2 regions of the Arthrobacter sp. Cr_A7 genome follow, and region 2 is predicted to be linked to the other one. Evidence: riboswitches for the same ligand, from Rfam matches in the RefSeq annotation. Region 2 holds a riboswitch; the other holds the start of a gene.
The links. Region 2 has a riboswitch for cyclic di-AMP ahead of P2Q66_RS08010 (peptidoglycan DD-metalloendopeptidase family protein). Riboswitches for the same ligand answer to the same signal wherever they lie in the genome.
Positions count from the first base shown of each region.

Region 1 (3,391 bases), on a different contig from region 2:
TGTGCGGCCGGCTCCGCAGCCATCGCTGCCGCAAGGTCCCCGGGAACCTCCACGATCCGCGGCTGCGTATCCAGTTCCAGCTCCACGTCCACCGTTTCTCCAGCGGAGACCCCCGTGAACTCCCGGTTATGGGCGCTGAGGGAGATCATGTTCCGCCCGCCCATCGCCGCAATGCTGCTGCGGTAGCTTTTGCCGTTGATGGTCACCACCACCGGAGGCCGCCTGCCGGCCCCCAGCCCCTCCACAACATGCTCGGGAACCTCAATGCCGGTCTTATTGCCGCTGCCCTGGATGGTGGTGGTGAACTTCATGGTTCAAAATAAACCAGGCCCCGGACCGGCTTCAACAGAAGCGGCTTCAACAGAAGCGGCCCCCTTCAACGGAAGAGGGCCGCTTCAACAGACTGGTGCCGCTTCGAGGCGGCAGCGCAGGCTTAGTACCAGTTGTTGGCGTAGTGGAAGTTCAGCGCGCCGCACGGGGACTGGTAACGCTCCTGGATGTAGTTCAGGCCCCAGTTGATCTGCGTGCGGTAGTTGGTGAGGTAGTCGGCCCCGGCGCTCGCCATCTTCTCGGCGGGCAGGGACTGCACGATGCCGTAGGCGCCGCTGCTGGGGTTGGTGGCCGTGGTGGTCCAGTCCGATTCCTTGTCCCACAGCGTCACCAGGCACTGCATCTGGTCCGCGGCCCAGCCGTAGGAAGCCAGCTGGCCGGCTGCGTAGGCCTGGGCACCTGCGGGGTCATTAACCGCGACGACGGGAGCCGGCTCGGGTGCCGGTGCCGGTGCGGGCGCGGGTTCAGGGGCGGGTGCCGGAGCAGGTTCTGCCGGAGCAGGCTCGGGTGCGGGGGCCGGTGCCGGCTCCGCGGCCTGGGGCACAACGTTGATCGCAGGGGGCACGGGTGACTCGGCCGGGTTGGACCGGATCTCGCTCTTCTCGATGCTCATCTGCGCATCCGAATCCGCTGTGGACTGGGCGCTTGATGAGACCGCGGTCATGGCATCGGTGGCCTGGCCTGCGGCGCCTACTCCGACCAGCAGCGCACAGGACGCTGCAAGGACTGCGGCACGCTGGCCAAAGGTGAAGTTCTTGCCTTCAGGGCGCTCCGCATTGCTGTCAGAGCCGTTTTTCGGGCGCGGTTTTACCGGGAATTTGAACATGATTGATCGCCTCTCACACCTGCGGAGTTAGCTGTCGGGTTCGGATGAGGGCATCCGGCCACACGGAAAGATCACGTGCTGGCTTAACCCCAAGGGCGGTACATGCCCGGGACGGTGGGTCCCCCGCCTCTGCCTTGGTCAATCGGGGAGATCCGGGAAGTGGCAGAGCTTGGCGTCATCCGGATATGCGGTCCGAACGGGAACCGCACCCAATCGACGGTACAGGAGTGGAGCGCTTAAGTCACATTTAGGTAACGGAGATCACGAATCGCGGCGCGTCGCCTTGCCCCTTTTGCTGCAGGAGTGGCATCTGCAGGGCGAACTCCGTCCGGCCCGGCCGTGATGTCACCGTTACCCGCCCGCCATGGGCTTCCATGATTGACTGCACGATGGACAGGCCCAGGCCGCTGGTGCCTTCGGCCGCGGAGGCTCCCGCCTGGTCTCCCGAGCCTTTCCGGGCCGCGTCTGCGCGGGCAAAGCGTGAAAAGACATGGTCCACGAATGCGGCAGGGATACCCCCGCCGTCGTCCCTTACCGCTACGATCGCCGCACCCTCGGGCGAGGTGCCGACGCCGGTCACCACTGTGGTGCCGGACGGTGTGTGCTTGCGGGCGTTGGAGAGCAGGTTCACCAGCACTTGGCGCAGCTGGGAGGCATCGCCGTTGACCACCACCGGCTCATCGGGCAGCTCAAGGCGCCAGGTGTGTCCGGGGGCCATCACCTTTTCGTCACTGACGCTCTCCACCACGAGCTGCGTGAGGTCCACCTCGGTGAGTTTCAGCGGTTGCCCCTCGTCCAGGCGGGCGAGCAGCAGCAGGTCCTCCACCAGCGCCGTCATCCGTTCGGACTGGCTCTGCACCCTGGCCAGCGACTTCTGGCCGTCCGGAGTGAAGTCCTCCGTCATCCGCATCAGCTCGGTGTAGCCGCGGATGGCGGTCAGCGGCGTCCGCAGCTCGTGCGACGCGTCCGCCACGAACTGCCGCACCTTGGTCTCGCTCTTCTGCCGTGCCTGCAGCGCACTGGCCACGTTGTCCAGCATGAGGTTCAGTGCATGGCCAACGCTGCCCACTTCCGTTCCGGGGTTGGAGTTCGACGGCGGCACCCGCACCGCCAGCGCCACCTCACCGGCGTCGAGCGGCAGCTGCGACACCCGGGTGGCCACCTCGGAGAGCTGTTCCAGCGGCTTCATGGTGCGCCGGATCAGGATGGTTCCGGCCAGCCCCACCAGCAGCAGGCCCCCCAGCGAGACGAATACGAAGGTCCACACCAGCGACGTGAGGGTACTTTCCTTGCCGGCGAGGGGGAGCCCGGTCACCAGGACATCGCCGAAATTTGTTTTCACCGCAACGAGCCGGTAGTTGCCGTTGGAGAGGGCGCGGTCCACCGGCTGGGCGTTGGCGGCCAGCGCCAGCAGGGTTTCCTTGTCTTCGGTGGACAGCGCGGAACGGGTGGTGTCTGACGCCAGGAAACCGCCACTGTTGACCTGGCCGTTGAGGATCCTGGCGTTGACCGTGCCAACGCTCTGCCCGCGCGCGTCCAGCGGGTCGCGTCCGTTGAAGCCGCCCATCGGGGGACGGCCGGGATCATTGGCCCTTTCTGCAGCCTGGCTCAGCTGCTCATCAAGCTGCCGTGTCAGGAAGGCATCCATGGACGCGTAGCTGGCCACTCCCACAGCGCCGCAGATCGCGATCAGCAAGGCCATGGCCAGGAGGATCAGCCGGGTGCGAAGGTGCCAGGTGGCGGGTTTGAGCCAGCTCCGCCGATGGGACTGCGGAGCTTCGGGGGAGGCCATGGCGCCTACTCCGCCGGCTTGATGACGTAGCCGGCCCCGCGCACGGTGTGGATCATGGGCGGGTGGACGGCGTCGATCTTCTTGCGCAGGTAGGAGATGTAGAGCTCCACGATGTTGGCCTGGCCGCCGAAGTCGTAGTCCCACACCCTGTCCAGAATTTGCGCCTTGCTGATCACCCTCTTGGGGTTCTCCATCAGGTAGCGGAGGAGCTCGAACTGGGTGGCCGTGAGCTGGACATCGTCGCCCGCCCTGGTGACCTCCCGGGTATCGACGTTGAGGACAAGGTCGCCCACCACCAGCTCGGCGGTGTCCATGGCAGCAACCCCCGAACGCTGCACCAGGCGGTGGAGCCTGAGGAGGACCTCCTCCATGCTGAACGGCTTGGTGACGTAGTCGTCGCCGCCTGCGGCCAGGCCCACGATCCGGTCCTGGATAGCGTCCTT
Region 1 covers NZ_JARHXQ010000352.1:8,101-11,491, forward strand. The annotation lists gene P2Q66_RS20885 (YdeI/OmpD-associated family protein) at 1-311, opposite strand, end outside; gene P2Q66_RS20890 (hypothetical protein) at 434-1,156, opposite strand; cyclic di-AMP (ydaO/yuaA leader) riboswitch at 1,160-1,323, opposite strand; gene P2Q66_RS20895 (HAMP domain-containing sensor histidine kinase) at 1,404-2,948, opposite strand; gene P2Q66_RS20900 (response regulator transcription factor) at 2,954-3,391, opposite strand, start outside.
Region 1: it holds a riboswitch for cyclic di-AMP, as region 2 does, so the genes downstream of both, P2Q66_RS20890 (hypothetical protein) here and P2Q66_RS08010 (peptidoglycan DD-metalloendopeptidase family protein) in region 2, are expected to answer to the same signal.

Region 2 (3,391 bases):
CACCACGGGACGCTCGAAGGAAACGGTTGCGGTGGGCTCGGCGGTGACGGCAAGGGCGGTCTGCGCGGAACCCGACTCGGTGGAAGCGGAGACACCAGCGGTGGTGTCCGCTGCAGTGGCAGGCAGCCCCATACCAAGAACAAGACCGGAAGCAGCTGCGACAACTGCTGCCTGGCGACCTACTGTCCCGGCATTGGCACTAACAGCCTTGGACATGGCATCCAAAGGGTTGGTACGAACCGTTTGTGCACGGTGGCGCGCAGAATTATGGCGTGAAGACACGAAGGTAGCCTCTCCCAATGCCTGCGAGGTGAGCTGTCGGATTCGGATGGGAGTCACCCGGCCGCGCGGCTTCCAAGGAAGCTTTGCGACTTAACCCCAAGGCCTTCATGAAGAAGGCCAAAATTGGTTCCCCCGCCCCTGCCAGACGATGAAATGCGAACGGACCTTGAGCGGTGGCAGAGCTAGGCAATCCACTCAAGAGCGTCAACTTCGGAAAAGTTGACGCGAGTTAGACGGTACAGGAGTTTTGCAGCAATGTCACATTCAGGTCACGGCTGGTAACACCCAAGTGAGACATTGCACTCATTTGACTAAAGCCAGCGCGTGGGATCGACAACTTCGCCGTTGACCTGCACCTCAAAGTGGAGATGGCAGCCGGTGGAGGCTCCGGTGGTCCCGCTCAGCGCGACAACGTCGCCGCGGGAGACCGTCTGGCCTTCTGTCACATTAAAGGACGACAGGTGGTTGTAGGTGGTCTCCAGGCCGTTGCCGTGGTCCACCACAACGCGGTTTCCACCGCCGTACTGGTGCCAGCCAACAAATGTCACGGTGCCGGTGGCAGCAGCGAGGACGGAGGTGCCGCACTGTGCCACATAATCCTGGCCCCGGTGGAAGTCGCCCGAGCCGCCGGTGATGGGGCTGACACGGTAGCCGAAGGGGGATGCAGTGGACATGGTGGCGAGCGGGGCACCAAGGCTCCCGGCAGAAGCGGCGCTCGAGACGGCGCCGGCAGACTGGGCACTGAGGAGCTGCTTAAGCTTGCCGTCCGGGTCAGCCTGCGTGACAACCGCCGAGCGGCTGAAGTCAATCTGGGCTCCCGCCTCGGCTGTGACAGCCGGCTGGGGCGTAACTGCCGAGGCAGCGACAGGTGCGCCTCCGGCGTCGGTGGCCATCACGGGGCTGGTGGCCGGAACAGTCACGGTCAGCACCAGGCCGGTGGCGGCAAGGGCAATACCGGCTTTTTGGCCGATGCCGCTGGCGGAGGCAAACTCGGTGATCTGCTGGAAGGGACCCCGACGGCGGCGCGCATCACGGTGGAGATCGCGGGGGCGCTCCGTGTGGATGACTTCGACGACACGCGGTGTCGAAGCGGGGCTGGCCGCGCGGCGGCGCCCCCTGGAGGTCTGCATGGACAAGAAGGATTCCTCTCTGAAAGCCTGCGAAGTTAGCTGTCGGATTCGGGTCAGAGAGTTCAAAGACCCGGTCCGCCGTAGGCAAGCTTCGGCACAGAGATATCCCCGGAAAGGGTTCCTTCGCTGGAAGAGGCTTGCTGCTGACGGACTTCACCCCAAGGCAGTCCCCCGCTGCCGCTTGTGGTTCCCCCGCCTCTGCCAGTTATTGCTCGTGCACCTGGTCCGCTGGCAGAGCTCGGCTCCGGATCAGGTAACGCTTTAGTATCAACGCTCGCGTTCAACTATAGAGGCTTAAACCCCAAAGTAACAATTCCGTTATCTTTGCCTAAATGCCATTCGATAGGGTAATCGCGCCCGGGCGGGTCCTCTACCGGACCGTGACAAACACGTGGGCGGCCACTTCCGGAGGAAGCTCCAGCGCACCTTCGATGCCGGGTACCCGCACGGAGATGTAGTCCCCCACGCGTTCGAGCGACACGGTGGCGCCGGGGCGGATGCCGCCCTCATCAAGCTGGACCAGCAGTTCGGGCTCCACCTGGATGGGTTCGGCCAGCCGGCTGACGGTGACCGTCGACGCAGGACCGTACGTTTTCATCGCTTCCAGCAGGCTCACGGCTCCGTCGGAACCGCCCGGCAGGGGCTGGCCGCCCAGGGCAGCGAGTCCCGGGATGGGATTGCCGTAGGGCGACTCCGTGGGGTGGTCGAGCATCTCGTAGATGCGCCGCTCCACCCGTTCGCTCATGACGTGTTCCCACCGGCAGGCTTCGTCGTGCACGTACGCCCAATCGAGTCCGATGACGTCGGCCAGGAGCCTCTCGGCCAGCCGGTGCTTGCGCATCACTTCGGTGGCGCGCTTGCGGCCGGTTTCGGTGAGCTCAAGGTGCCGGTCGCCGGACACCACCACCAGCCCGTCCCGCTCCATCCTGCCGATGGTCTGGGAGACCGTGGGTCCCGAGTGGCGGAGCCGCTCGGCAATACGGGCCCGCAGGGCAATAATGTTCTCTTCCTCAAGCTCCAAAATGGTGCGAAGGTACATTTCCGTAGTGTCGATCAGATCCGTCATCCAGCTCAGCTCCTCGAGCGCAGTACCTTGCGTTGTCCCACCGTATCGCCTATCACTGCGACGTAGTCCGGTGGCAAGCTTAGCCTATTTTGACTTTGTCCGAATAGTTCGCGGTTGCCCCCAGGACGTCTCAATGGCTGGACTATGACGGGTCCGGTTCCCGCCGAAACAGCTGTTCAGGCAGAATGGGAAAGGCCTCAGTTGCAGTCATTGCCGACTGCCGGCCAGTGACCATCCACCCGTTCGGACCAAAGCCACGTCCACGCCGAAATTGGAGCCCCTGTGAGCGAACCCAGCATCACTATTCCCGCCGACCTCCTGCCTCAGGACGGGCGGTTCGGCGCAGGACCTTCCAAGGTCAGGCAGGAGCAGATTGATGCGCTGTCCGCGGCATCAAAGAACATCCTGGGTACCTCCCACCGGCAGGCCCCGGTCAAGAACCTCGTTGGTTCGGTCCGCGAAGGCCTGAGCCAGTTCTTCCGCGCACCCGAAGGTTATGAAGTAGTCCTGGGCGTGGGCGGCTCCACGGCATTCTGGGATATTGCCAGCTTCGGACTCGTGGAGAAGAAGGCCCAGCACCTGTCCTTCGGTGAGTTCGGGTCCAAGTTTGCGGCCGCAACCAACAAGGCTCCTTTCCTGGATGCCTCCTCAATCATTGAGTCCGAGCCGGGCACCCGCCCTGTGCCCACGGCCGAAGCAGGCGTGGACGTTTACGCCTGGCCCCAGAACGAGACCTCCACGGGTGTTTCCGCTCCCGTGCAGCGGGTGGCAGGTGCCGATGAGGGCGCGCTGGTGCTGGTGGACGCCACCTCGGCTGCCGGCGGCCTGGACGTAGACGTTGCAGAGAGCGACGTCTACTACTTTGCACCGCAAAAGAACTTTGCCTCCGACGGCGGACTGTGGCTTGGCCTGT
Region 2 covers NZ_JARHXQ010000130.1:509-3,899, reverse strand. The annotation lists gene P2Q66_RS08015 (C40 family peptidase) at 1-216, opposite strand, end outside; cyclic di-AMP (ydaO/yuaA leader) riboswitch at 287-471, opposite strand; gene P2Q66_RS08010 (peptidoglycan DD-metalloendopeptidase family protein) at 594-1,412, opposite strand; cyclic di-AMP (ydaO/yuaA leader) riboswitch at 1,423-1,666, opposite strand; gene P2Q66_RS08005 (metal-dependent transcriptional regulator) at 1,783-2,478, opposite strand; gene serC (phosphoserine transaminase) at 2,761-3,391, shown strand, end outside.